One region of the Streptomyces sp. NPDC001750 genome, then DNA from elsewhere that is predicted to be linked to it. Evidence: riboswitches for the same ligand, from Rfam matches in the RefSeq annotation. Region 1 holds a riboswitch; each other region holds the start of a gene.
What was found. A riboswitch is a leader RNA that binds a small molecule or an ion and turns the genes downstream of it on or off. The one in region 1 is predicted to bind thiamine pyrophosphate.
Positions count from the first base shown of each region.

Region 2: linked by a shared signal. The riboswitch ahead of thiO (glycine oxidase ThiO) and the one ahead of thiC (phosphomethylpyrimidine synthase ThiC) in region 1 are both predicted to bind thiamine pyrophosphate.
Region 3: linked by a shared signal. The riboswitch ahead of ACFYY6_RS03805 (thiamine ABC transporter substrate-binding protein) and the one ahead of thiC (phosphomethylpyrimidine synthase ThiC) in region 1 are both predicted to bind thiamine pyrophosphate.

Region 1 covers NZ_JBIAUE010000010.1:216,649-225,875, reverse strand. Annotated here, with positions in the region: gene ACFYY6_RS18365 (cupin domain-containing protein) at 1-10, shown strand, start outside; gene ACFYY6_RS18360 (DUF5326 family protein) at 176-388, shown strand; gene ACFYY6_RS18355 (IclR family transcriptional regulator) at 638-1,408, shown strand; gene ACFYY6_RS18350 (SsgA family sporulation/cell division regulator) at 1,510-1,947, shown strand; gene ACFYY6_RS18345 (YibE/F family protein) at 2,067-3,398, opposite strand; TPP riboswitch at 3,473-3,606, shown strand; gene thiC (phosphomethylpyrimidine synthase ThiC) at 3,599-5,413, shown strand; gene ACFYY6_RS18335 (GNAT family protein) at 5,597-6,238, shown strand; gene ACFYY6_RS18330 (hypothetical protein) at 6,321-7,139, opposite strand; gene ACFYY6_RS18325 (metallophosphoesterase) at 7,334-8,392, opposite strand; gene ACFYY6_RS18320 (LacI family DNA-binding transcriptional regulator) at 8,592-9,227, opposite strand, start outside.
Region 2 covers NZ_JBIAUE010000004.1:140,962-150,188, forward strand. Annotated here, with positions in the region: gene ACFYY6_RS08885 (Rv2175c family DNA-binding protein) at 331-696, opposite strand; gene ACFYY6_RS08890 (NAD(P)/FAD-dependent oxidoreductase) at 798-1,979, opposite strand; gene ACFYY6_RS08895 (hypothetical protein) at 2,068-2,412, opposite strand; TPP riboswitch at 2,522-2,635, shown strand; gene thiO (glycine oxidase ThiO) at 2,633-3,838, shown strand; gene thiS (sulfur carrier protein ThiS) at 3,835-4,113, shown strand; gene ACFYY6_RS08910 (thiazole synthase) at 4,116-4,910, shown strand; gene pknB (Stk1 family PASTA domain-containing Ser/Thr kinase) at 5,038-6,954, shown strand; gene ACFYY6_RS08920 (deoxyribonuclease IV) at 6,961-7,818, shown strand; gene ACFYY6_RS08925 (sulfite oxidase-like oxidoreductase) at 8,093-8,725, opposite strand; gene bfr (bacterioferritin) at 8,920-9,227, shown strand, end outside.
Region 3 covers NZ_JBIAUE010000002.1:91,573-100,799, reverse strand. Annotated here, with positions in the region: gene ACFYY6_RS03815 (phosphatidate cytidylyltransferase) at 1-931, shown strand, start outside; gene rlmN (23S rRNA (adenine(2503)-C(2))-methyltransferase RlmN) at 1,076-2,182, shown strand; TPP riboswitch at 2,430-2,547, shown strand; gene ACFYY6_RS03805 (thiamine ABC transporter substrate-binding protein) at 2,621-3,745, shown strand; gene ACFYY6_RS03800 (ABC transporter permease) at 3,886-5,499, shown strand; gene ACFYY6_RS03795 (ABC transporter ATP-binding protein) at 5,522-6,547, shown strand; gene ACFYY6_RS03790 (hypothetical protein) at 6,655-7,836, opposite strand; gene ACFYY6_RS03785 (ABC transporter ATP-binding protein) at 7,818-8,555, opposite strand; gene ACFYY6_RS03780 (aspartate aminotransferase family protein) at 8,826-9,227, opposite strand, start outside.

The sequences.
Region 1 (9,227 bases):
GGAGAGCTGAGCACTCCCCGGACGGGCGCTCATCCGGAGGGACGGGTTCCGGTGTCAGGGATCCCTAGGGGGTCGATCAGGGGACGGCAAGGGGTGCGGAACGCCCTTCCGGTGCCTTCGCGCCTCTAGCATCGGGAGTGTCGGAGCAGGGACGTACAGAGACGAGGCGAGGACGATGGCCGTACGGGAGATATTCGCCGGGATGCCCTGGTGGCTGAAGTGGATCGCGGTGCCGGTGATCGCGATCGTTGTGTTCGGCGGACTGATCGCCAGCGTGCTCGGTTTCGTGATCGGCCTGCTCTTCAAGATCCTGCTCTTCGTGATCCTGGTCGGTGGCCTCGTCTTCGTCGTGCGCAAGGTCATGTCCTCCTCGGGTGGTGGCTGGTAGTAATCAGGAGGATCGGAAACCAGCCATGGTGTTAGCCCAGCTGAGCTAAGCCGGGGACGAAACAACGCACCTTGGGGATACGGCCGATATGGTGGCATTCCACTGCCGCCACCTGGGAATTAACTGACCGTCACCACAATGACCAGTGGTTTGCACGGTGTTCGGCCCTCGTACCCAGCCATGCGGCGGTCTGTGGGGGAGGCCCCCACAGGCGGGCTGACCGCCCGTCACCATGCCTGGGGGTGACCGTTGACCACGGCATCGAGCACCGCTTCCCCGACGCTGATCGGCTCGGTGCAGCGAGCGCTGAGGCTGCTGGAAGCAGTGGGCGCGCATCGCGACGGGGCGCCCGCGAAGCAGCTGGCCAGGGAGGCGGGGCTACCCCTTCCCACGGCCTATCACCTGCTGCGCACCCTGACGCACGAGGGCTATCTGCGTCGTGACAACGGAGTGTTCCGCTTCGGCGCCGCCGCCGAGCGTCTGACCGCCGAGGGTACACCGCAGAATCGTCGCAGCAGGATGTCCGAGTCGCTCAGCCGCTGGCGCGAGGCCATCGGTGTCCCCGTGTACTGCGCCGTCTACCGCGAGGGCGAGATCGAACTCGTCGCGGTCGCCGATGATCCCGCCATGCCCGCCGTGCGCGAGTGGGCGTCCTTCCGGGAGACCGGGTACGCCCATGCGATCGGTCAGTGCCTGCTGAGCCGACTGGACGAGAAGGCGCGCGAGGACCACCTGAACCGGCATCCGGTACGGCCACTGACCCCGTATTCGGTGAGGGACCGCGCGACATTCCTGGAGCGGCTGCGGTCGCTGGAGCGCATGGAACCCGTCGTCGAACGGCAGGAGTACGCCCTGGGAACGGTCTGCGCGGCCATTCCGATCACCGCCGGCTCCACCGCAGCCGCTATGGCGATTTCAGTACCTCTGGAACAGGAACACCGATTGCTCCCCGCAGTCGAACAACTACGTGGCGAAGTGGCCAACCTCTTGCGTTCATTCGTGTTCTCTATCAGTATCTGAAAAATCACTCCTTGTGATCTGCTATCGCGTGCACCACGATGGCGTCAATAGGGCCATGGGGGATCATTCCTGGCCAGATTCATCTACTGCGGGGTTGAACGATGCGCGAGTCGGTTCAAGCTGAGGTCATGATGAGCTTTCTCGTCTCCGAGGAGCTCTCTTTCCGGATCCCGGTGGAGCTCCGGTACGAAGTGTGTGATCCGTATGCGATTCGGATGACCTTCCATCTGCCTGGTGACGCCCCCGTCACCTGGGCATTCGGCCGTGAGTTGCTGCTCGACGGCCTCAACAGCCCCAGTGGCGACGGCGATGTGCACATCGGGCCCACGGATCCCGAGGGGCTTTCCGATGTACACATCCGCCTTCAGGTGGGCGCCGACCGTGCCCTCTTCCGGGCTGGTTCGGCGCCGCTCGTGGCTTTTCTCGACCGGACCGACAAGCTCGTGCCGCTCGGACAGGAGCGCACGCTGGGTGACTTCGAGGGAAACCTGGAGGAGGCCCTGGGCCGGATCCTTGCCGAGGAGCAGAACGCCGGCTGAAGGAAACGGTGTCGCCGACCGGTGCCCGCCGGTCGAACACGGCATCCGCCGAATGGGTGAATCGCTCTCCGTAGTCAGGACCGCTCCTCGTCTGTCGGCCGATGTCCGTTCCGGGGTGCTCATGACTTCGTCCTGCGACGGCGGCCCTTCCCGGTCCGTACGGGTGCTGAAGCTCCGGCTTCCGCGCCGAGCCCTGTGCGGTCCGCGGAGACCACCAGCGCGGCGAGCACCGTTGTCACCGGCACCGATGCGACCAGCCCGATCGAACCGACCAGCGTCCGTACGATCTCCTCCGCCACCAGCTCGCTGTTGGCCACCGTGCCCACGCTGCTCCTGGCGATCGAGAACAGCAGCAGCAACGGCAGCGCGGCGCCCGCGTAGGCGAGCACCAGCGTATTGACGACCGAGGCGATGTGATCGCGCCCGATCCTGATCCCCGCCCGGTAGAGCCCCCGCACGCCCATCGTTGGGTTCGCCTGGTGCAGTTCCCAGACGGCCGACGTCTGGGTGACCGTCACGTCGTCGAGCACCCCGAGCGAACCGATGATGACGCCGGCCAGCAGCAGGCCGCTCATGTCGATGCGCGGATACAGGCCGTGGATGAGGCCGGTGCTGTCGTCGGTGTTGCCGGTCAGGCTCGCCCAGCCGATGAACAGCGAGCCGAGCAGCCCGATCAGCAGGAGCGAGATCAGTGTGCCCACCACCGCGACCGAGGTACGGGCGGTGAGCCCGTGGCACATGTAGAGCGCGATCAGCATGATGGCACTTGACCCGACCACCGCCACGATCAGCGGATTCGACCCCTGGAGGATGGCCGGGAGGATGAACAGGGTCAGCACGGCGAACGACACGGCGAGCGCGACCAGCGCCATCACCCCCCGCATCCTGCCCACCGCGACCACGACCAGGGCGAAGATCCCGGCCAGCAGCGCCATCGGGAACTTCCGGTTCACATCGGTCACCGAGTACTGCAGGTCGTGGGGCGCGTCCGGGGCGTACGCCACGACCACGCCCTGCCCCTCGCGCAGCTGACGCGGTGCGTCCGGCTGGACGATCTCCACGAACCGCCGACCCTTGTCGTGACCGGTCGTCACCTCGACCGTGGCCTTCGCGCACAGCCCGGTGCGGCCCGCCGACTGCGGAGCGGTCTCGCCGCCGACCGGCATCTGGGAGGCGTTCACCTCCTTGCAGTCCACTGTGTCGACGTTCACCACCTTGCCCTGCTGGGTCTGCCGGTCGAAGCCGACACCGGTTCGTTCGTGCGGTGGCGCACCGCCAGGCCAGAGCGCCGCCAGTCCGGCGAGGACCGCGGCGGCGAACGGGATCAGTACGGCCGCGATGACCTTCCGCAGATGTCGGGAGACGGGCGCGGCGGGGCCGTGGGCGTGCGTATGGCCGTGTGTGTGGCCGTGGTGGGGACTCGGCGGTTCGGGAACGCTGGGGAGGGACATCACCGGCCGATCATCGCAAGGAGGCAAGGGACCCTCTGTTCATTCCGCCGGACGGGGCGCTAGCGTGGAGGAACCTTTGCACACGCGGGAGCTCGGAGCACCGGGCTGAGAGGGCGCTGATATCCGTACCTCCGTACGGGATGAGCTGCGCCGACCGCCGAACCTGTTACCGGGTAATGCCGGCGTAGGGAGTAGGTCTCATGACCACATCGGACGCACGCACGCCTGCCTCCAACCAGAGCGACGAGGCCGGGAAGTCCATCGGCTGGCACAAGGGATACGTCCAGGGCTCACGCCCCGACATCCGTGTGCCGGTCCGTCAGGTGCACCTCACCAACGGCAAGGACCTGACGCTGTACGACACGTCGGGGCCGTACACCGACCCCGCCGTCGAGACCGACGTCCGTCGCGGGCTCGCGCCGCTGCGGCAGAACTGGATCACCGCGCGCGGCGACACCGAGGAGTACCCGGGCCGGCCCGTCCGACCCGAGGACGACGGGCTCAAGCACACCTCGCCGCGAATGGGGTCTCCCCTGCTCGAGCGAGGCCGAGAGTCTGGGGAAGGGCTGCGCAATCTCGACGCAGTCTTCCCCGGTCGGCCCCGGCTGCCGCGCCGCAGCCGGGACGGCCGGCCCGTGACCCAGCTCGCATACGCCCGACGGGGCGAGATCACCCCGGAGATGGAGTACGTGGCGATCCGGGAGGACGTCGAGCCGGAGATGGTGCGGGAGGAGATCGCCGCGGGCCGCGCCGTGCTGCCGGCCAACGTCAACCACCCCGAGACCGAGCCGATGATCATCGGGAAGCGGTTCCTGGTGAAGGTCAATGCCAACATCGGCAACTCCGCGGTGACGTCCTCCATCGAGGAGGAGGTGGAGAAGATGACGTGGGCGACGCGGTGGGGCGCCGACACGGTCATGGACCTTTCCACCGGCCGCAACATTCACACCACCCGTGAGTGGGTTCTGCGCAACTCGCCCGTGCCGATCGGCACCGTGCCCCTCTACCAGGCCCTCGAAAAGGTCGACGGCAAGGCCGAGGAGCTGACCTGGGAGATCTACCGGGACACCGTCGTCGAACAGGCCGAGCAGGGCGTCGACTACATGACGGTGCACGCCGGCGTACGCCTGCCGTACGTTCCGCTGACCGCCCGCCGCAAGACCGGCATCGTCTCGCGAGGCGGCTCGATCATGGCGGCGTGGTGTCTCGCCCACCACAAGGAGTCGTTCCTCTACGAGAACTTCGAGGAGCTCTGCGAACTCCTCGCCTCCTACGACGTGACGTACTCGCTCGGCGACGGGCTGCGCCCCGGCTCGATCGCGGACGCCAACGACGAGGCGCAGTTCGCCGAACTGCGCACGCTCGGGGAGCTGAACACGATCGCCAAGCGGTACGGCGTCCAGACCATGATCGAGGGGCCGGGCCATGTCCCGATGCACAAGATCAAGGAGAACATCGACCTCCAGCAGGAGATCTGCGAGGAGGCGCCCTTCTACACGCTCGGCCCGCTGACCACCGATGTCGCTCCGGCGTACGACCACATCACCTCGGGCATCGGCGCGGCGATGATCGCCTGGTGGGGCACGGCGATGCTCTGCTACGTGACGCCCAAGGAGCACCTCGGGCTGCCGAACCGGGACGACGTGAAGACCGGCGTGATCACGTACAAGATCGCGGCCCACGCCGCAGATCTCGCCAAGGGGCATCCGGGGGCGCAGGACTGGGACGACGCGCTCTCCGACGCCCGGTTCGAGTTCCGTTGGGAAGACCAGTTCAATCTGGCGCTCGACCCGGTCACGGCACGGGAGTTTCACGACGAGACGCTGCCGGCGGAGCCGGCGAAGACGGCGCACTTCTGTTCGATGTGTGGCCCGAAGTTCTGCTCGATGAAGATCTCTCAGGACATCCGGCGTGAACACGGGGTGTCGCAGGCGGAGATCGAGGCGGGGATGTCGGAGAAGTCGAAGGAGTTCGCGGCGGCGGGCAACCGCGTCTACCTGCCCGTCGCGGACTGAGGCGAGAGCCGACCGGGGTGACAAGGGGGGCGGACGGCAGGGTTCCGCCCCCTGTCGCCTCGCTTGCCCCCCGGGCCCGTGCCCGGTCCGCCACCCCCGGGCTCCTCACCGGCCACGCGGAAGCCAAGTCCCCGGGCCGGAAATCGGATGAACGCGACGGCTGGGTCTCCTTAGCATCTGCGCATGAGCGGCATGACGGAACAAAGAGCGGACACGACGCAGGCGCGGGACGCAGCGGACGCGACGGACGCGGTGCGGGTGGTGGAAGCGGACCGGCAGCCGTGCTGGCGCGGACGGGACGTCGCCTTCGTCGCCGTAGAGACCGAGGACGCCGAGCTGTTGCAGGAGTGGCGGTGCGATCCGGCGGCCGCCCATGAGATGGGGGTCTGGCCGCGTTCGCTCGCCTCGCTGCGCGAGCACATCGAGCGCGACCAGGAAGACCAGGACCGGGACGACTTCCTCGTCGTGCTCGCCGACGGCACCCCCGTGGGCCACGCGGCCCTCACCGACCAGAACTACGCCAACGGCACCGCCGATATCGAGCTGCTGCTGTCCCCGCCGCACCGCGGTCGCGGATACGGCACGCGGGCTCTGGACGCGCTGACGGACCTGGCGTTCGGGGAGCTTCCCCTGTACCGGCTCCGGGCCATCACCCACGCGGACAACACGGCCGCGCTCGCGGTCCTCGACAGGTCGGGGTTCACCCGGGAGGGGGTGAGCCGGTCGGCGTGCCTGCACCGGGGGCGGCGGTACGACGTCGCGGTGTTCTCGCTGCTCCGTCCCGAGTGGGAGGGGCAGGCGCGCCCGAGGTCCTGGGACCTGTGATCGGCGCGGCTCGTCCGAGTCCTTGGTCGGCCCCGGACCAGGGGCCCCACGTGGGGTGGAGGGGGCGCGTGCGGCGGCGCCGTCACTCCACGTCGTGCTCGGGGCCGCCGAAGTCGGGGCTGGTGAAGTCCGGGCTGGTGAAGGTCGGCCGGGGGCCCGCGGCCGGGCCCTCGTCCGGGCCGGAGAAGTCGGGGCGGCTGTAGCCGACTTTCGGGATGCGGTTCGGCGAGCGCTGCGGTGTGCGTGCGGTGGACGCGGCCTCGGGGTCGTCGAGGGCGTCGCGCAGGAACGGCAGGATGCCGCGTTCCAGTAGCGCGTGCCGCCAGGCTTCCCGGGCCCGCGCCACGTCCTCCGGCAGCTCGATCTCGTCGCGTACGGCGTTCTCCGAAGCGGAGCCGTTGCGCAGCGCGGTGATCAGCAGCCCGACGGCGGCGACCAGGATGGCGGCGGCCATGACCACGGCGAAGAACCAGCCCGCGGTGACCAGGGTCGAGGCGAAGGCGGGCGGTGGACTGAGCAGCTTCAGCAGATAGCCGACCAACAGGAATATGAACGCGGCGGTGCCGGCGAGCACGGGCGCGAGGACCGTGACGACCGCTCCCGCGCCGGCGCCCGACCGGCCCGGACGGTCCGTGTCCGATCCGGCGGGCGGGCCCTCCCCGTCGGCCGTGCCACGCAGTTCCTCACGGGCCCGTACGTAGTGGTCGTACTCGGTGGCCGCCGTCGCCGTGATCATGTCCGTGGCGGCCAGCGCCATGGTGCGCAGCTGTACGGCGTTGAGCCGTTCACCGACCGCGGCCAGATCCGGCCGTCGATGGGCGTGGCGCAGTGCGTCGTCGAGGATCCGCTCGTACTCGGGGCGGTCCTCGGTCAGCAGGTGCGGAGCGCTTCTCATGTGCATCCCCCGATGCTCCGTCGGGCCCGACAGCCCTTCTTTGCCGGGCAGTTGGGCGGAAACGGAGGAGAGCCTGCTACGGATACGCCGATGGTAGAGCGCCCACGGCACGCGGTGACAGGGGGTTTCCGGAAATAGGCCCGGCGCTCGGCCCGGTGCTCGGCGTGGTCAGGTCGTGGAAGCGTCTTCCCGTAAAACCGTCAGTCATGCAGGGGGAGTTGGACGACCAGCAGCTTTCCGGCCATGGTCACTCCGCCGTCCATGGCGATGGCGAGCCCGTCGGCGTACACGTGCGGGCCTTCGACCACGGGACCCGAGCTGTCCTCTCCGTCCTCCGACCCGACCTCGCCGAGGAGGTAGGGAATGGGGCTGTGACCATGGACGATGCGCTGTCCGCCGTAGGCGGCCATCAGTTCCCGCACGGCCTGCGGTCCCGCATCGTCACGGAAGGCGAAGCGCTTGGTGAACTTACGGAAGAGGTCCCAGCACTCGTCGGCGTCGTTGCGCGTGAGAATGGCGTGCACCGTGTCGTTGACGTCTTCGATGGTGCTGCCGTAGTCGAGGTACGCCGTCGTGTCGGAGTGCATCAGCAGATGCCCGTCCTCCTCGACGATCGCGTCGAGGCGGGACATCCACTGGAGGTGGACGTCCTGGAGCCGCTCCATGTCGTGCTTCTGGCCGCCGTTGAGCAGCCAGGCGGCCTGGAAGGTGGCGGTGCCCGCGCCCGAGTTCACCGGCGTGTCGCCGAACCGTTTGGCGCCGATGAGCAACAGTTCGTGATTCCCCATCAACGCCTTGCAGTACCCGCCCGCGGCAGCGGCCTCGGCGGAGAGGCGCATCACGAGGTCGATGACGCCGATGCCGTCCGGACCGCGGTCGGTGAAGTCGCCGAGGAACCAGAGCCGGGTGTTGCCCGCGGCCCACCTGCCGTCGGAGTCGATGAGGCCCTGTTCGGCGAGAGCGGCGACCAGCTCGTCCAGATAGCCGTGGACGTCGCCGACGACGTAGAGCGGCCCGAGTCCCGGCTCGCGGGCCGGCCAGGGCTCCGGCACGGTTCGTACCTGGACGGTGTCGCCGCGGTTGATCACCGGGAGGTCGCGTTCGGTGGGCGTGTACCCGTCCGGCAGCGCGTCCCCGGGCAGGGCGTTGCCCGGATGCGGGGACGCGGGCGGTACCGGGGTCTGCGCGTAGGGCGGCACGCGGAAGTCGCGCAACGTCGCAGTCCGCACCACGGGTTCCTGACCGGCCCCCTGTGTCATCGACCCCTCCACCACCGTCGCGCCGCCCTACACCTGACGGGCCTGCTGGTCGGGGCGGTCCGCGGTGTCGTGCGCCCATCATAGGAATGCGAATCGTGCTGTGTGACGCACCAGGGGTGGTGAATCCCGGAGCATGTCAGGCTCACCGGCCGTTTGGTCCGAATTCGTCTGTTCAATCCCTGGCGGAGGAGCCGCCTGCTCAGTCCCTGGCGGGGGAGCGCGGCGCGCTGACCGTGGTGCGGGGCGGACGGCGTTGTGAGGACGTCCGGACGATGAGCTCCGTCGGTATGACCTGCTCCACCGGGCCGCCGTGATCCACACCCTCGATGGCATCGATGAGGAGCTGGACGACCGCCGTGCCGATTCTGCGCGGTTTGAGCGAGAGGGTGGTGATGGGCGGCTCGGTCGTCGCGTACACGGTGGACTCGCTGCAGCAGACCAGCAGCAGGTCCTCGGGGACGCGCAGCCCGTATCTGCGGGCGGCCGCCAGGAGGTCGGTGCCGTTGGGGTCGAAGAGCCCGTAGACGGCGTCGGGACGGTCCGGGCGGGCGAGCAGTCGGTCCGCGGCGACCGCGCCCGCGCACGGGTCGTGGGCGGGGTAGGACTCGTACACCGGGTCCTGGCCCACGCGCTCGCACCAGCGCAGGTACGCGGAGGTGGAGAGGCGGGTGTACGTGTCGGTCGTGGTGCCGGTGAGCAGGCCGATGCGTCGGGCCCCGGCGGAGGCGAGGTGGTCGAGGAGGTCGAGCACGGCGGCGCCGTGGTCGTTGTCGACCCAGGCGGTGACCGGGAGGGCACCGGCCGGGCGTCCGTCCGACACGACGGGCAGCCCTTG
Region 2 (9,227 bases), on a different contig from region 1:
GGGGGTTGGGGGGGTTCCCCCCCCCCCGGGGGGGGCGGGGGTGGGGGGGGGGGGGGGGGGGGGCCGGGCCGCCCCCCACCCCGACGGACTCTCGGAGCCTGTCGGGCGATCTCTGACCGGGCGGCGCGCCCTGGCACGCACTCCCCCCCACGCCGATGCCTTGAGGGCCAGGGGCCGCCTCCGGCGTTGCCGGGATGTCCGCGTAGCTCCTTCCCCAAGCTCTCAACTCCGTTCGAGCAGGGGAGGCCCCATCCGAGGACATCCCGGCGCCTTGGAATCGCACGCACCTTACCGCGTCCGCGTTCCGATCGAAGGTCACCCGGCAGGCTCTCAGACGGCGAGCGCCTGGGCGCGGCGCTTCACCTCCGTGCCGCGATTCTCGCTCAGTGCCTGGGCGGGGGTGCCCGGCAGGGTCGGGTCGGGGGTGAAGAGCCACTCCAGCATCTCTTCGTCGTTGAAGCCGTCGTCCCGCAGGAGGGTCAGGGTGCCGGAGAGGCCCTTGACCACCTTGTTGCCGGCGATGAAGGCAGCCGGCACCTGGAGAGCCCGGTTCTCACCGCGGCGTACGGCGATGAGCTGGCCCTCCTTGACCAGCTGCCGCACACGTGTCACCTCGACACCGAGCATGTCGGCGATGTCGGGGAGGTGGAGCCAGGCGGGGACGAGAGCATCGATCTTTGCGTCAATCTCGGTCACGGGACAAGCCTGCCATCCCGGACCGACAGTCGGTAGCCGGGCCGACCGTACGGGCGGTGCCGGTACGCCGTCGGAGGGTCGGCGGCCGTGGAGTACGGGTGTCAGAGGGCCGTCGACTTCAGAGGTACGGAGGGATCGGCGGCCCGCGCCGGGTCGATGCGGGTGCCCGCCTCGATGAGCCTGCGGCCCTGCGCCAGGTCGCGGGGGCGGCCCACGGCGAGGACCGCCACCAGGACGCCGTCGCGCAGCCAGCACACCGACCAGGTGGGGTCGGCGGCGTCGCCGCGCCACAGCAGGGTGTCGGCGCCCGCGTGGTGGCCCGCGTACTGCACGAACCGGTCGAACTGCTCGGACCAGAAGTACGGGACGGGGTCGTAGGCGGGCGGCGCCGGGTGGTCCCCGCCCGCCGCCGCGACGATGTCGGCGGCCACGGTCCGGGGGCCCTGGAGCGCGTTGTCCCAGTGGTGGACGAGCAGGCGTTCGCCGTAGCGGGCGGACGGGAACGAGGCGCAGTCGCCGACCGCGTACACGTCGGGCAGCGAAGTGCGCAGCGCGGCGTCGGCGGTCACCGAGCCGTCGGGGCCGAGCGCGATGCCCGAGCCGGCCAGCCAGCCGGTGGCGGGGCGGGCGCCGATACCGACGACGACGGCCCCGGCCGGGATCGCGCGGCCGTCCGCGAGGACCACCCGGCCCGGTTCGACGTGGTCGACCCGGGCGCCGGTGAGAAGCTCGGTGCCGCTCTCCACGTACCAGGCGGCCATCGGGGCAGCGACCTCGGCGGGCAGCGCACCGGCGAGCGGCCGGTCGGCGGCCTCCAGGACGGTGACCGCGCAGCCGGCGGCGCGGGCCGCGGTGGCGAACTCGGCGCCGATCCAGCCCGCACCGACGACCACGACGTCCTGCCGCTCGTCGAGGACGGGCCGCAGCCGTGCCGCGTCGTCGAGGGTGCGCAGCAGGTGGACGCCGGGGACACCCTCGGTGCCGGGCAGGACGATCGGTTCGGCGCCGGTCGCGATCACCAGCACGTCGTAGGGGACGGGACCGGACGGGGTGTCCAGTTCGTGCGCCGCGGCCCGCAGGCCGGTGACGTCGAGGCCCAGTCCGAGCTCGATGTCCAGTGCCTCGAAGTCGATGTCGAAGGCGGAGTCCTCGGCCTTGCCGAGCAGCACCGCCTTCGACAACGGGGGCCGGTCGTAGGGCTGGTGGGGTTCGGCGCCGATCACCGTGACGGGGCCGGTGAAGCCCTGTTCCCGCAGGGCCACGGCCGTCTGCACACCGGCCATGCCCGCGCCGACGACGACGACACGGCGCTCCGACTGCTGCGACTGCTGCTGATCGCTCACCCGTACACCATAAACACCTGACAGAACGTCACGGCAGGGGGAGTTCCTCCACGGTGCTGGTGCCGCTGCCCTCCTGCGACTCCCATTCCCACCGCTCCTCCAGCCGGACCCGGCCGTCCGGGAGATCGACGACGGTGGAGACGCAGTGGCCGCAGGACGTCGTTCCGTCCTGCTTGAGCTGCACGTACCGGAAGTCGAGGACGTCACCGGCGCGGGTGCCGACGAGATGGCCGCGGACCACGTCGCCGCCCGCGTACTCGGCCCAGATCCGGCCGTCCTCCTCGTGGTACGTGAAGCGGGTACGGGTACCGACCTGACCGGGTGCCTGGTCGGCGACCGGCGAGAGGACGACTCCGTCGAGCGAACGGGCCATGGCGCTGCTCCCTTGCCTGGGTCCGGCGGTCCCTCGCCCGGGTCCGGTGGGCGAGGTTTACGACCTCGTCCACGATTGGCAGTGGAGGAAGTCGTTAGGGTGGCCACGGTAAGACACTCGCGGGAGCCCGGACGCAGCGGGCTGAGAGGGAGGCTGAAGCGGCCTTCGACCGTACGAACCTGATCCGGGTCATGCCGGCGAAGGGAGGGGCTGGACGCCCATGCGTTCTTCTCACCACGAGGGCCGGTCCGACCGGGACGGGGGGCCGTACGACGTCCTCGTCGTCGGGGGCGGGATCATCGGCCTGGTGACCGCCTGGCGGACCGCGCAGCGCGGACTGCGCACCGCGGTCGCCGATCCCGATCCCGGCGGCGGGGCCGCCCGCGTGGCCGCCGGGATGCTGGCCGCCGTCACCGAACTCCACTACGGCGAGGAGCTGTTGCTGGGGCTGAATCTCGCCTCGGCCGCCCGCTACCCGGCGTTCGTGGCGGAGCTGGAGGAGGCGAGCGGCCGGGACACGGGCTTTCGCGCCTGTGGCACGCTCGCCGTCGCGCTGGACTCCGACGACCGGGCCCATCTGCGGGAGCTGCACGCCCTGCAACGGCGTTCGGGCCTGGAGTCGGAGTGGCTGACGGGCCGCGAGTGCCGCCGCCTGGAGCCGATGCTCGCGCCGGGCGTGCGCGGCGGGCTGCGGGTCGACGGTGATCATCAGATCGATCCGCGCCGACTGGCCGCCGCGCTGCTGACCGCGTGCGAGCGGGCCGGGGTGGTCTTCCACCGGGCCCGGGCGGAGCGTCTGACGGTGGTGCGCGACCGGGCCACTGGAATCGTGCTCGCCGGGGGCCCGGAGCTGGCCGCCGACCAGGTCGTGCTCGCCGCGGGGAGTCTCAGCGGCCGACTGCCGGGCCTGCCGGACGGGGTCGCGCCACCGGTCCGGCCGGTGAAGGGGCAGGTGCTGCGGCTGACCGTGCCCGCCCGGTACGCGCCCTTCCTCTCCCGGACGGTCCGGGCCGTGGTCCGGGGCGGCCCCCTCTATCTCGTACCGCGCGAGAACGGCGAACTGGTCGTCGGTGCCACCAGCGAGGAGATGGGCTGGGACACCACCGTCACCGCGGGCGGCGTCTACGAGCTGCTGCGGGACGCCCACGAGCTGGTGCCCGGCATCACGGAGCTGCCGCTCGTCGAGACCCGGGCCGGTCTGCGTCCCGGCTCCCCCGACAACGCCCCGTTGCTGGGCCCCACCGCGCTGCCCGGTCTGCATCTCGCGACCGGCCACCATCGCAACGGGGTGCTGCTCACGCCCGTCACCGGAGACGTCATGGCGGCGTCGCTGGCCGAGGGCGAGCTGCCCGAGGTGGCCCGCCCCTTCACCCCGTACCGCTTCTCGCCAGCCGTCGACTCCGTACGTCAGGAGCAGCCCGCATGACCGAGCCCGCGCCCTCCCCCGCTCCCGATTCCGTGCCCCTCACCGACCCCGCGCCCGGCCCCTCCCCCGCCTCCGTGTCCGTGTCCGTGAACGGGGAGGTCCGGCACCTCGCCGCGGGCACCGCCCTGGACGCGCTGGTCGCCGGGCTGACCTCGGCCCGCTCCGGTGTCGCGGCGGCCGTCAACGAGAGCGTCGTGCCGCGCGGGCAGTGGTCCGCCACGGCGCTGCGCGACGGAGACCGGGTCGAGATCCTGACCGCGGTCCAGGGAGGCTGACCGTGTCCGACGACCTCCTCGCCCTCGGCGACACCACGTTCGGCTCCCGGCTGATCATGGGCACGGGCGGGGCGCCCAGCCTCGATGTGCTGGAACGCTCCCTCGTCGCCTCCGGCACAGAGCTGACCACCGTCGCGATGCGCCGCCTCGACCCGACCGTGCAGGGCTCGGTGCTCTCCGTCCTGCGACGGCTCTCCATCCGCGTCCTGCCGAACACGGCGGGCTGCTTCACCGCGGGCGAGGCCGTGCTGACCGCCCGGCTGGCCCGCGAGGCCCTCGGCACCGACTGGGTCAAGCTGGAGGTGGTGGCCGACGAGCGGACCCTGCTGCCCGACCCGGTCGAGCTGCTGGACGCCGCGGAGACCCTGGTGGACGACGGTTTCACCGTGCTGCCGTACACCAACGACGACCCGGTGCTGGCCCGCCGTCTCCAGGACGTGGGCTGCGCGGCGGTGATGCCGCTCGGCTCCCCCATCGGCTCCGGTCTCGGCATCCGTAATCCGCACAACTTCCAGCTGATCGTCGAGCAGGCGCGGGTGCCGGTGATCCTCGACGCGGGCGCCGGGACCGCCTCGGACGCGGCGCTGGCGATGGAGCTGGGGTGCGCGGCGGTGATGCTGGCCTCCGCCGTGACCCGGGCCCAGGAGCCCGAGCTGATGGCCGCCGCGATGCGGCACGCGGTGGCGGGCGGACGGCTGGCGTACCGGGCGGGCCGGATCCCGCGCCGGCACTTCGCCGAGGCGTCGTCGCCGGTGGCGGGGCGCGCGGTGCTGGACCCGGAACGCCCGGCCTTCTGACCGGGGCACCCGGGCGGGCCCGTCGGGCCGGGGAGGCGACGTGTCCCTGTCACGCCTCGGCTGCGGTTCGGCCCCGGGACCGTCCGGGCCGTCGGACGTGTCCGCCGCGGCTCGTAGACTCACATCCGTGGATACGACCCTCCAGGACCCGCTCGTCGGGCAGCTGCTCGACGGCCGCTACCGCGTCGATGCCCGCATCGCCGTGGGCGGCATGGCCACGGTCTACCGGGCTGTGGACACCCGGCTCGACCGGGTGCTCGCCCTCAAGGTGATGCATCCGGCACTCGCCACCGACGCGTCCTTCGTGGAGCGGTTCATACGCGAGGCCAAGTCCGTGGCCCGGCTCGCGCACCCGAATGTGGTCGGGGTCTTCGACCAGGGCGCCCAGGGCCAGTACGTCTACCTCGCGATGGAGTACGTCCCGGGCTGCACGCTGCGCGACGTGCTGCGCGACCGCGGCGCCCTCCAGCCGAGGGCCGCGCTGGACATCCTGGAGCCGGTGCTCGCCGCGCTCGGCGCCGCGCACCGGGCGGGCTTCGTGCACCGCGACATGAAGCCGGAGAACGTCCTGATAGGGGACGACGGCCGGGTCAAGGTCGCCGACTTCGGTCTGGTGCGGGCGGTGGGTTCCGTCACCAGCACCACCGGCTCGGTGCTCGGGACCGTCTCGTACCTCGCCCCCGAGCAGATAGAACACGGTACGGCCGACACCCGTACCGACGTGTATGCGTGTGGTGTGGTCCTGTACGAGATGCTGACCGGGTCCAAGCCGCACGTCGGCGACACCCCCGCCCAGGTCATCTATCAGCACCTCAACGAGGACATCCCGGCCCCGTCGGCCGCCGTCCCGGAACTCCCGGTCGAGCTCGACGACCTGGTGGCGAGCGCCACCGCCCGTAACCCCGAGGTCCGCCCGTTCGACGCGGTGGCCCTGCTCGCCGAAACCCGCGAGGCCCGTTCCGCGCTCACCGACGCCCAGCTGGACGCCGTACCGCCGCAGGCCCTCGCCGAGGCGCACGGCTCCGCCGAGGACCGCACGAGCGTGATCCCGCGGCTGCTCCCGGCCGACCAGGGCGTCGCCCATCACACCAGCCGACTGGAAATGCCCCTGCCGGAGCCGCCGCGGCCCGCACCGCGCGCCCCGTGGCGCCGCGGCCCCCGGCGCTCCGTCGTCACCGCGCTGGTCGCCGTGCTGCTGGTGCTGGGGATCGGCACCGGTGTCTGGTACATCAACTCCGGGCAGTTCACCCGGGTGCCCTCGGTGCTCGGCCAGACCGAGAAGACCGCCCAGAAGCGGCTCTCGGACGCCGGTCTGGAGCTCGAGGGCGTCGAGCGGGCCTACAGCGACACCGTGGAACGAGGCAAGGTCATCAGCAGCGACCCCGGTTCGGGCGACCGCATCCGGGGGAACGACGCGGTGAAGCTCGTCGTCTCGCGCGGCCCCGAGATCGTGAAGGTGCCCGATGTCCAAGGCCTCGCGCTCGCCGACGCCAAACGTGATCTGAAGGAGGTCGGCCTGGTGCCCGGCATGGTCACCAAGGAGTTCAGCGAGGAGACGGCGCGGGGCGAGGTGATCCGTACGGACCCCGCGGCGGGCGCCGAGCGCCGCTCCGGCTCCGCGGTCGCCCTGGTCGTCAACAAGGGCGCTCCGGTCGATGTGCCCGATGTCACCGGGCTGTCCGTCGAGGACGCCACCGCCGCGCTGGACGAGCAGGGGCTGAAGGCCGAGGTGCTGCCCGACCGGGTCCACTCCCCCGAGGTCGCCGGCGACATCGCCCATCAGTCGCTGGGCGAGGGCAGCCGGGCTGCCGAGGGCGACACCATCACGCTCACGGTCTCCAAGGGGCCCCGAATGATCACCGTCCCGGACGTCACCGGGAAGGGCGTCGACGACGCGAGGAGCGAACTGGAGGACGCGGGCTTCGACGTCAAGGTCGACCGCCCCTTCCTCTCCTTCAGCGACACGATCGCGAGCCAGTCCGTCGCGGGCGGCGAACGGGCCCCCGAGGGCGGCACCATCACCATCAGGACCAAGGGGCTCTAGATCCACATGCGCAACCCAGTCGGCGGCCACGTCCCCGTGGCCGGCGGTCTCGCCAAGGTCGGCCTGCCCTATGCCAGGGAAATGGGGGCGGAGGCGGTGCAGGTCTTCGTCGCCAATCCGCGCGGCTGGGCGACCCCCGTGGGCAACCCCGCCGAGGACGAGCGGTTCCGCGCCGAGTGCGCCGCCGCGTCCGTACCGGCGTACGTCCATGCCCCGTATCTGATCAACTTCGGTTCGCACACCGAGGCCACCGTGGAGAGGTCGGTGGACTCGCTGCGCCATTCGCTGCGCCGGGCCCGTGAGATCGGAGCGCTGGGCGTCGTGGTGCACACCGGGTCGGCGACCGGCGGCCGGCCGCGCGAACGGGCCCTCGCCCAGGTGCGTACGCACCTGCGGCCGCTGCTGGACGAGCTGACGCACGACGACGACCCGTACCTGCTGCTGGAGTCCACGGCCGGTCAGGGGTCCTCGCTCTGCTCACGGACCTGGGACTTCGGCCCGTACTTCGAGGCGCTCGACTCCCACCCCAGGCTCGGCGTGTGCCTCGACACGTGCCACATCCACGCGGCGGGCCACGACCTGTCGGGCCCGGAGGGCATGCGGCAGACCCTGGACCTGCTGGTCGAGACCGTCGGCGCGGGCCGGCTGAAGCTGATCCACGCCAATGACTCCAAGGAGGCGGCGGGAACCCACAAGGACCGGCACGCGAACATCGGCGCCGGGCACATCGGCGAGGGGCCGTTCCGGGAGCTGTTCTCCCATCCGGCCACCGCGGGCGTGCCGCTGATCATCGAGACACCGGGCGGAAAGGACGGCCACGCGGCGGACGTGGCCCGGCTGAAGGGGTTGCGCACCCAGGACTAGTGCCGTGACCGGCAAGGTATGCCCGGAAGGAGCGTCGTCCGGCGCGTGCGCCGCAGGGCGGCGAAAGCCCTCGGACGGGGTCTCCCCTGCTCGGACGAAGTCGGGAGCTTGGGGAAGGGCTGCGCGGGCTCTCGGCCAACGCCGCAAGCGCGCATAGCAATACCGTCGCCACCACGCCGGTCGACAAGTGGATGATCGGCCGGGGCAAGGGCCACGCGGTGGTGCACCAGTACCACCACTGAGGGCGGACCGGGCGCGTCCGTCGCCCATCGGGTCAGAGCTCGGGGCCGTCCCCGGGCTCCTCCTGGTACGAGTAGCGCTGCTCGCGCCACGGGTCGCCGATGTTGTGGTAGCCGCGCTCCTCCCAGAAGCCGCGGCGGTCCGCCGTCATGTACTCGACGCCGCGGACCCACTTGGGCCCCTTCCAGGCGTAGAGGTGCGGCACGATGAGCCGGAGCGGGAAGCCGTGCTCGGCGGTGAGCAGCTCACCGCCCTTGTGGGTGGCGAAGATCGTTCGGTCCGAGGCGAAGTCGGAGAGCCTCAGATTCGAGCTGAAGCCGTACTCGGCCCAGACCATCACGTGCGTGACGTTCGGCGCGGGCGGCGCGAGTTCCAGAACCGTACGGGCGAGGACCCCGCCCCATTCGGCGCCGAGCATGCTGTATTTCGTGACGCAGTGCAGGTCGGCCACGACCGAGGAGTACGGCAGCGCCGAGAACTCCTGATGGTTCCAGCAGTGCTTCGCGCCGTCCGCGGTGGTACCGAAGACGCGGAACTCCCAGCGGTCCGGCTTGAACTTGGGCACCGGCCCGTAGTGGGTGACCGGCCAGCCGCGCTGGAGTCGCTGTCCCGGCGGAAGCTCCGACTGCTCTGACGCGCGGTTTTCCCGGCTTTCCGGCTGACCCATGCCTCCATGGTGACAGACAGACAGGGGTGGTTCCGACCAGGGTGTAGATAATTCCGGCAAATCCCACTAAGCGTGTACTTACTGGACGATCAACGAGCGCGGTGCGAGGATTCGGCCAACTTGCCGTATTCGTTGGCATTCACTGTCATTCACCGGTATAGGCCGGTACCCACCGGCCGGAAGGAGCCTCTCCGATGCAGGGCGATCCCGAGGTCCTTGAGTTCCTGAACGAGCAGCTGACCGCCGAACTGACCGCGATCAACCAGTACTTCCTTCATTCCAAGATGCAGGAGCACGCCGGCTGGCTGAAGCTCGCGAAGTACACCCGCGCCGAGTCGTTCGACGAGATGCGGCACGCCGAGATCCTCACGCACCGGATCCTCTACCTCGACGGACTGCCCAACTACCAGCGACTGTTCCACGTGAGGGTGGGGCAGACCGTCACGGAGATGTTCCAGGCCGACCTGCAGATCGAGGTGGAGGCGATCGACCGCCTGCGGCG
Region 3 (9,227 bases), on a different contig from region 1:
CGCTGACGACCGTGACGACCGGGAGCAGGGGGGCGCACGCCCGAACGGTGGCCCCCTGTTCCGCGACGAGAAGCCGCAGGAGCCCATGCCCACCGCGCCACCGCCCCCGCAGAAGAAACGTGCGGGCCGCGATCTGCGAGCCGCCATAGGGGTCGGGGTGGGGCTCGGCGCCGTCATCGTCGCCTCGCTGTTCGTCGTGAAGGCCGTCTTCGTCGGGGTGATCGTCGTCGCCGTCGTCGTGGGCCTGTGGGAGCTCACCTCACGGCTGTCGGAGCGCAAGGGCATCAACGCGCCGCTCGTGCCGCTGGCGGTCGGCGGTGCGGCGATGGTGGTGGCCGGGTACATGAAGGGTGCCGAGGGCGCCTGGGTGGCCGTGGCACTGACCGCGCTCGCGGTTCTCGTCTGGCGGATGGCCCAGCCTCCGGAGGACTACCTCAAGGACGTCACGGCCGGTGTGTTCGCCGCGTTCTACGTGCCGTTCCTCGCCACGTTCGTCGCCATGCTCCTGACCGCGGACGACGGGCCGCAGCGGGTGCTCACCTTCCTGCTGCTGACCGTGGTCAGCGACACAGGGGCGTACGCCGTCGGCTGGCGCTTCGGCAAGCACAAGCTCGCTCCGCGCATCAGCCCCGGGAAGACCCGCGAGGGCCTCTTCGGGGCCGTCGCCTTCGCGATGGTCGCGGGTGCCCTGTGCATGCAGTTCCTGATCGACGGCGGTGCCTGGTGGCAGGGGCTGCTGCTGGGGCTCGCGGTCGCGGCCAGCGCCACCCTGGGCGACCTGGGCGAGTCGATGATCAAGCGGGACCTCGGCATCAAGGACATGGGCACGCTGCTGCCGGGACACGGCGGGATCATGGACCGGCTGGACTCGCTGCTGCCGACCGCTCCGGTGGTCTGGCTGCTGCTGGTGCTGTTCGTCGGCTCCGGCTGAGAGCACCCGGCAGGCTGTGAGCCCGCGGACGGTGCGCCCCGCCCGTCCCGACCTTGGCGTTCTCGGACGAGGGCCCGCTGCCCACAGGGCGTTGTCCACAGGGCGGCGGGCCCTCGTCGCCGCGTCTGCGACACTGGACGGACCATGCCTAAGCCCGGAGAACTCACTTTCGTCGCACCCCGCGGAGCCAAGAAGCCGCCGCGGCATCTCGCCGACCTCACGCCCGCCGAGCGCAAGGAGGCGGTCGCCGCGATCGGCGAGAAGCCGTTCCGCGCCCAGCAGCTCTCGCAGCACTACTTCGCGCGGTACGCGCACAACCCGGCCGAGTGGACCAACATCCCGGCCGCCTCGCGGGAGAAGCTCGCCGAGGCGATGTTCCCCGAGCTGATGTCGGTGGTCCGCCACATCAGCTGCGACGACGACACCACCCGCAAGACGCTGTGGAAGCTGCACGACGGGACGCTCGTCGAGTCCGTCCTGATGCGTTACCCGGAGCGGGTGACGATGTGCATCTCCTCGCAGGCGGGCTGCGGGATGAACTGCCCGTTCTGCGCCACCGGGCAGGCCGGTCTGGACCGCAATCTGTCGACCGCGGAGATCGTCCACCAGATCGTGGACGGCATGCGGGCGCTGCGCGACGGGGAGGTGCCCGGAGGACCGGCGCGGCTCTCCAACATCGTCTTCATGGGCATGGGCGAGCCGCTGGCCAACTACAACCGCGTGGTCGGCGCGATCCGCCGGCTGACCGATCCGGAGCCGGACGGGCTGGGGCTCTCACAGCGCGGGATCACCGTTTCCACCGTGGGGCTGGTGCCCGCGATGCTGCGCTTCGCCGACGAGGGCTTCAAGTGCCGTCTCGCCGTCTCGCTGCACGCGCCGGACGACGAACTGCGCGACACCCTCGTCCCGGTGAACACCCGGTGGAAGGTGCGCGAGGTGCTGGACGCCGCGTGGGAGTACGCGGAGAAGTCCGGCCGCCGCGTCTCCATCGAGTACGCGCTGATCCGGGACATCAACGACCAGGCGTGGCGGGGCGACCTGCTCGGCCGGCTGCTCAAGGGCAAGCGGGTGCACGTCAACCTGATCCCGCTGAACCCGACGCCCGGCTCCAAGTGGACGGCCTCCCGGCCCGAGGACGAGAAGGCGTTCGTCGAGGCCATCGCGGCGCACGGGGTTCCGGTGACCGTACGGGACACCCGGGGCCAGGAGATCGACGGGGCCTGCGGACAGCTGGCGGCGGCCGAGCGCTGACACAGGCATTCTCCGGGTCCGTGGGAATGCCGAGGCCGAAGTCCGCCGGGCCCGCGGGAGTGCTGAGAGCGGCGATCGCCGGTTCCACGGGAGCGTCGAGACCGGCGCTGGCCGGGGCCGCGGTGGTCCGGCAGGGCTCCGGAGCGGACGGGGCGTCAAGGAGTCGGGGCCTGCGGCGTCGACCGTGCGCCGAGGCCCCGGCGGCCCGGCCGGGCGGCCCGTGTAACCTGGTCCGGAAATCAACTTCATATTCCGACAGGGGAGCGCCACAGCGCTGAGAGTGCGGCACCGGGGGACCGGTCGTCCGCAGACCCTCTGAACCTCGCCCGGGTCATTCCGGGTAGGAAGTTCGGTCATCAACTCATGCTGTTGCGCCCTGCCCGCGTCCCGCGGGTGGGGCCGCGTCTCTTCCTGGCCAAAACCCAGGAGGAATCCATCATGACCACCACGCGCAGGACCACGGGAACCACGCCCGGGTCCGTACGTCTCACGGCCGTCGTGGCCGCGCTCGGCATCACGGCACTGGCCGGCTGCGGGAGTTCCGACACGTCGTCCTCCGGCTCCGGCGGCACGAAGGGCGCCGGTCCGAAGACCGTGACGCTCGTCAGCCACGACTCCTTCAACGCGTCCGAAGCGGTGCTGAAGGAGTTCACCGAGGAGACCGGCTACACCGTCAAGGTCCTCAAGAGCGGCGACGCGGGCGTCGCACTCAACCAGGAGATCCTGACCAAGGGCTCACCGCGCGGAGACGTGTTCTTCGGCGTCGACAACACCCTGCTCTCCCGCGCCCTGGACAGCGGCCTGTTCACGCCGTACGAGGCGAAGGGCATCGATCGGGTCGAGGCCGCCACCCGGCTGGATGCCGAGCACCGGGTCACGCCGGTCGACACCGGCGACGTCTGCGTGAACTACGACAAGAAGTACTTCGCCGACAAGAAGCTCGCTCCGCCGCGGACCTTCGACGACCTGGCGAAGCCCGCGTACAAGAACCTCCTGGTCACCGAGAACGCGGCGACCTCCTCGCCCGGCCTCGGCTTCCTCCTCGGCACCGTCGCCGCCTACGGCGAGAAGGGCTACCAGGACTACTGGAAGAAGCTGAAGGACAACGGCGTCAAGGTCGTCGACGGCTGGGAGCAGGCGTACAACGAGGAGTTCTCCGGCTCCGCGGGCGGCAGGAAGGCCAAGGCCGACCGTCCGCTCGTCGTCTCGTACGCCTCCAGCCCGCCCGTCGAGGTGCTGTACGCGAAGCCGCAGCCGGCCGAGGCCCCGACCGGGGTCGCCACCGGTACCTGCTTCCGGCAGATCGAGTTCGCGGGCCTGTTGGACGGCGCCAAGAACGAGGCGGGTGGCAAGGCACTGCTGGACTTCCTGATCGGCAAGAAGTTCCAGGAGGACATGCCGCTCAACATGTTCGTGAACCCGGTCGTGTCGGACGCGAAACTGCCGGAGCTGTTCACGAAGTTCGGCGAGACCGTCGAGAAGCCGACGACCGTCGCCCCCGACCTGATCGCCAAGAACCGTGAGCAGTGGGTCCAGTCGTGGTCCTCGCTCGTCGTGAAGTAGCCGGGACCGCCGCACGGGGGACGGGCGCGGCGGCGAAGGGCGCGGACGTCACGGGTCCGCGCCCGCGCGCCGGGCGCAGGACGGACGCGGTGCGGACGGCGGCCCGGCGCCTGGGTGCGGGCGCGGTGCGGCCGTCCCTGATGGCCGTGCCCGTCGCGTTCTTCGCGGTGTTCTTCGCCTACCCCGTCGTCGCGATCGTCGGCCGGGGGCTGAAGGCGGACGGTGTGTGGCAGTTCGGCCGGATCGGCGAGGTGCTGGCCCGGCCGGAGATCCGTGACGTCCTGTGGTTCACCACCTGGCAGGCGCTCGCCTCGACCGCGCTGACGCTGCTCGTCGCGCTGCCCGGCGCGTACGTCTTCGCCCGCCTCGACTTCCCCGGAAAGCAAGTGCTGCGGGCGGTGGTCACCGTGCCGTTCGTCCTGCCGACCGTCGTCGTCGGGACGGCGTTCCTGGCGATGCTGGGGCGCGGCGGGTTCCTCGACGAACTCTGGGGGGTGCGCCTCGACACCACGGTGTGGGCGATTCTCCTCGCCCATGTCTTCTTCAACTACGCGGTGGTCGTACGGACCGTCGGCGGTCTGTGGGCGCAGCTCGACCCGCGGCAGGAGGAGGCCGCCCGGGTGCTGGGCGCCGGACGGTTCGCGGCCTGGCGACGGGTCACGCTGCCGGCCCTCGCGCCCGCCGTGGCCGCCGCCGCGCTGATGGTCTTCCTCTTCACCTTCACCTCCTTCGGTGTCGTGCAGATCCTCGGCGGCCCCGGGTACGCCACGCTGGAGGTGGAGATCTACCGGCAGACCGCCCAGCTCCTCGCACTTCCGACCGCGGCCGTGCTGACACTGGTCCAGTTCGCCGCGGTGGGCACGATCCTCGCCGTGCACGCGTGGACCGTACGGCGCAGGGAGACCGCGCTGAGGCTGGTCGATCCGGAACGGACCGCCCGCAGGCCGCGCGGGGCCGGGCAGTGGGCGCTGCTCGGCGCGGTGCTGCTGACCGTGCTGGTGCTGATCCTGCTGCCCCTCGCGGTGCTGGTGGAACGCTCGCTGGACACCCCGGACGGCCACGGCCTCGACTTCTACCGTGCCCTGGGTTCCGTGGACGCGGGCGGCGGCACCTTCCTGGTCGCGCCGCTCGAAGCGATCGGGAACTCCGTGGCGTACGCGCTGGTCGCGACCGTGATCGCGCTGGTCGTCGGCGGGTTGGCCGCCGCGGCGCTGACCCGGCGCGCGGGGCGGCTCGTGCGCGGTTTCGACGCGCTGCTGATGCTGCCGCTCGGGGTGTCGGCGGTCACCGTCGGCTTCGGCTTCCTGATCACTCTGGACAAGCCGCCACTGGACCTGCGCACGTCATGGATCCTGGTGCCGCTCGCCCAGGCGCTGGTCGGCGTGCCCTTCGTCGTGCGGACCATGCTGCCGGTGCTGCGCGCGGTGGACGGCCGGCTCCGGGAGGCGGCCGCGGTGCTGGGGGCGTCGCCGTTGCGGGCCTGGCGGGAGGTAGATCTCCCGTTGGTGCGGCGGGCGTTGCTGGTCGCGGCCGGTTTCGCGTTCGCCGTTTCGCTCGGCGAGTTCGGCGCGACGGTGTTCATCGCGCGGCCCGACCGGCCGACGCTGCCGGTCGCGGTGGCCCGGCTGCTGGGCCGGGCCGGTGAGCTCAACTACGGCCAGGCGATGGCGCTCAGCACCATTCTGATGGTGGTCTGCGCGGTCTCGCTGCTGCTGCTCGAACGTATTCGCACGGACCGGTCCGGCGAGTTCTAGGGATGTCCGGGGAGTTCTGACGATGCTGACACTGGAATCGGCCACGGTCCGCTTCGGTGAGCGGACCGCGCTCGACCGGGTGGACCTGGCGGTCGACGAGCACGAGATCGTCTGTGTGCTGGGACCGAGCGGCAGCGGCAAGTCGACCCTGCTGCGGGTGGTCGCCGGGCTCCAGAGGACGGACGGCGGCCGGGTGCTGCTGGACGGGGCGGACCAGGCGGGGGTGCCGGTGCACCGGCGGGGTCTCGGCCTGATGTTCCAGGACCACCAGCTCTTCCCGCACCGGGACGTCGGCGCCAACGTCGCGTTCGGGCTGCGGATGCGCGGGGTGTCCCGGCGCGATCAGGAGCGCCGGGTCGGCGAACTCCTCGACCTGGTGGGCCTGCCGGGCGCCCAGCGGCGCGCCGTCGCCGCGTTGTCCGGAGGCGAGCAGCAGCGGGTCGCCCTCGCGCGGGCGCTCGCCCCGCGTCCCAAGCTGCTGATGCTGGACGAGCCGCTCGGCCAGCTCGACCGCGGTCTGCGCGAACGCCTCGTGGCCGAACTGCGCATGCTCTTCGGCCGGTTGGGTACGACGGTGCTGGCCGTCACGCACGACCAGGGCGAGGCGTTCGCGCTGGCCGACCGGGTGGTCGTGATGCGGGACGGGCACATCGCCCAGACGGGCACGCCGCTGGAGGTGTGGCAGCGGCCCGCCTCCGCGTTCGTCGCCCGGTTCCTCGGCTTCGACAACGTGGTGGCGGCGACGGTGGACGGCGCGGTCGCCGACACGGCGTGGGGCGGGGTCCCGGTGCCCGAGGGGTCGCCGCAGGGGGAGCGCGCCCTGCTCGTGCGTCCGGCCGGGGTGCGGATCGGTGCCCCGGAGGAGGGGCTGCGCTGCGCGGTCGGGGCCCGCACGTTCCGGGGCGATCGCGTCGCCGTACGGCTGACGCCGCAGCGCGGTCCGGCTCTGGAGGCGGAGTGCGCGCTGCGCGACGTCCCCGGGGAGGGGGAGACGGTCGGGGTCCGTTTCGACGCGGCGGAGTGCGTGGTGCTGCCCGCCGAACGGTGACGTGGGCCCCGGGCGACCGGGCGGGCCCGGGACGGCACACGCGGGTCGCCCCACCGGAGGCGGCCGGCCCGCGCCCCCGACGGCCGCCGCCCGCGGGGACGGCCTCGTCAGACGGTCAGCGGCAGCGCCGCCAGCTCGGCGACCAGCCAGGTCAGCGGGGCGAACACCGCCAGCAGGACGGCGGCGCGCAGCGCCGTCGCGTACCGCAGCGCCGAGGCCGGGGTGCCGAGCCGCAGCAGCGTCCGTGACGTTCGGGAACGGTCCTGCCTGGCCTCCAGGGCCGAGGTCAGCAGGGTGGCCGCGGTGCAGCCGAGGACGAGCACCGAGCCCAGCGCGGTGAGCGGGCCGAAGGGGCGTGGCCCGGTTCCGTGCAGCGCGTACACGGCGACCACCGCCGAGAGCACCGCGCACACCACACCGAGCGGCCCGCCGATCCGGCGCGCCTCGTCCATGAGGACCCGTCCGGCCAGCAGCCGTACGGCACCGGGGCGCACCGACTGCAGCAGCCGGCCGCAGTGGTACGCCAGGCCGGGCCCGGCCATCGCCAGGCCGACCGCCGTCAGCGCCCACCCCACCAGCACCCCGGCCGGGCTGTCGTCGAGACGGCCCGGGAGCGGGAGCAGGCTGTGCCCGTCACCGCGGCTCATGTACGCCTCGACGGCGAGGCCCACGGCGGTCAGGGCCACGCCCCACGGCAGCCCGCCCGGGGGCGTGGCCGGAGCGGGGTGTTCCTCCCGCGGGCCGTCCGCGGGGCCCTCGTCGGGCAGCGGGACCACCACGGGCCGCTCGCGCAACGCGATTCCGCTCGCGACGGCCGCGGACACCGGGACCAGGGACAGCAGCACCAGCGTGGCGGCAAGCGGCAGCGGGGATCGGGCGTCGAGCAGTCCGGCCGCGGCGCCGTCGAACGGCAGCCCGGACAGATCGCCGCGCAGGTGGAGGAAGACCAGCAGCGCCACCACCGATCCGAGCGTGCAGGAGACGGCGGTGGAGACGGCGGCCAGCACGGTGAGCTTCACTGGCCCCAGGCCCACGGCGGACAGCCCGGAACGCGGCCGGGTGCTGGGATCCGTACGGGCCACCGCGACCGCGAACTGCACGGTGGCGGCGAGCGGTACGAAGCACCACAGCAGCCGCAGCAGCGCAGCGGTGGGCCGGTCCGGGTGCCCCGACGCGTAGCCCAGGGCGCACAGCAGCAGGAAGCCGACCCCGGCGGAGGCTGCCGCGACGAGCAGCCTGCGCAGCAGGACCAGCGGACGGGAGCCCCGGGCTAGACGGAGAGCGAGCACGCGGCGCGGCCCTCCGCATCGGACACGGCGGGCAGGGAGACGGTGGCGACGCAGCGGCCGTCCAGCAGCGGGACCGTACGGTCGGCGAGGGAGGCGACCTCCGCGTCATGGGTGGCGAGCACCACCGTGATGCGGTGCGAGCGGGCCGCGCTGGTGAGGGTGCGCAGCACGTGCGCCCGGTCGGCGTGGTGCAGGGCCGCGGTCGGCTCGTCGGCGAAGATCACCGTCGGCGAGGTGGCCAGCGCGCGGGCCACGGCAATCCGCTGGCGCTCTCCCTGGAGCAGGGTGTGCGGCCGCTGCTTGGCGCACGCGCCGATGTCGAGCCGCTCCAGCCACTCCAGGCCGGTCTTCTTCGCCTCCCGGTGCGTGGTGCCCCGCAGGAGCAGTGGAAGCGCCACGTTCTCCCAGGCGTTCAGCTCCGGGACGAGCTGCGGTACGGGGGCGATCCAGCCGAACCTGTCCCGGCGCAGCCGTTCGCGCAGCCGGGGGCCCATGGTGTGGACGGGGACGCTGTTGAACCACACCTCGCCCTGCTCGGGCACCAACTGACCGGACAGGCAGAGCAGCAGGGTCGTCTTGCCGCTGCCTCTGGGGCCCGTCACGGCGAGGATCTCGCCGTCGCGGACGCCCAGCGAGACTCCGCCGAGCGCGGGCGAGCCGTTGTGGGAGTGCTGGAGGGAACGCGCCCAGATCACGTCGTTGTCCGGCGGGGCCACCATGGTGTACACCTCGGTTCAGATCGTAAGTCCCGTCCCCTGTACGGGGGAACGATGCGGGGGCCGATCGGTCACTCGGCACCGTAGGGATCCGGACCGGGGTCTGGGCACAGCACACGGCCCGGGTGCACCCCATCCCACTCGAATGGGGGCACCCGGGCCGTCGTGGACCATGGGGGGACGACCGCCGGTCGGGCGGTCGTCAGGCAGCGGTCGGGCGCCGGATTCCGTCCGCCGGCCGGTCCGTGGCCGGTCGGCGGACGGAACTGCCGGTCAGAGCTTGGCCCACGCCTGCGTCAGGACGTTGCGCAGGATGCCCTCGATCTCGTCGAACGTCGACTGGTCGGAGGTCAGCGGCGGCGCGAGCTGGACGACCGGGTCGCCGCGGTCGTCGGCACGGCAGTACAGGCCGTTGTCGTAGAGCGCCTTGGAGAGGAACCCGTACAGGACGCGCTCGGTCTCCTCGTCGCTGAACGTCTCCTTGGTGGCCCTATCCTTCACCAGCTCGATGCCGTAGAAGAAGCCGTTGCCGCGGACGTCGCCGACGATCGGCAGGTCGTTCAGCTTCTGCAGCGTGGTGAGGAAGGCGTTCTCGTTGTCCAGCACGTGCTGGTTGAGGCCCTCGCGCTCGAAGATGTCGAGGTTGGCGAGAGCGACCGCCGAGGACACCGGGTG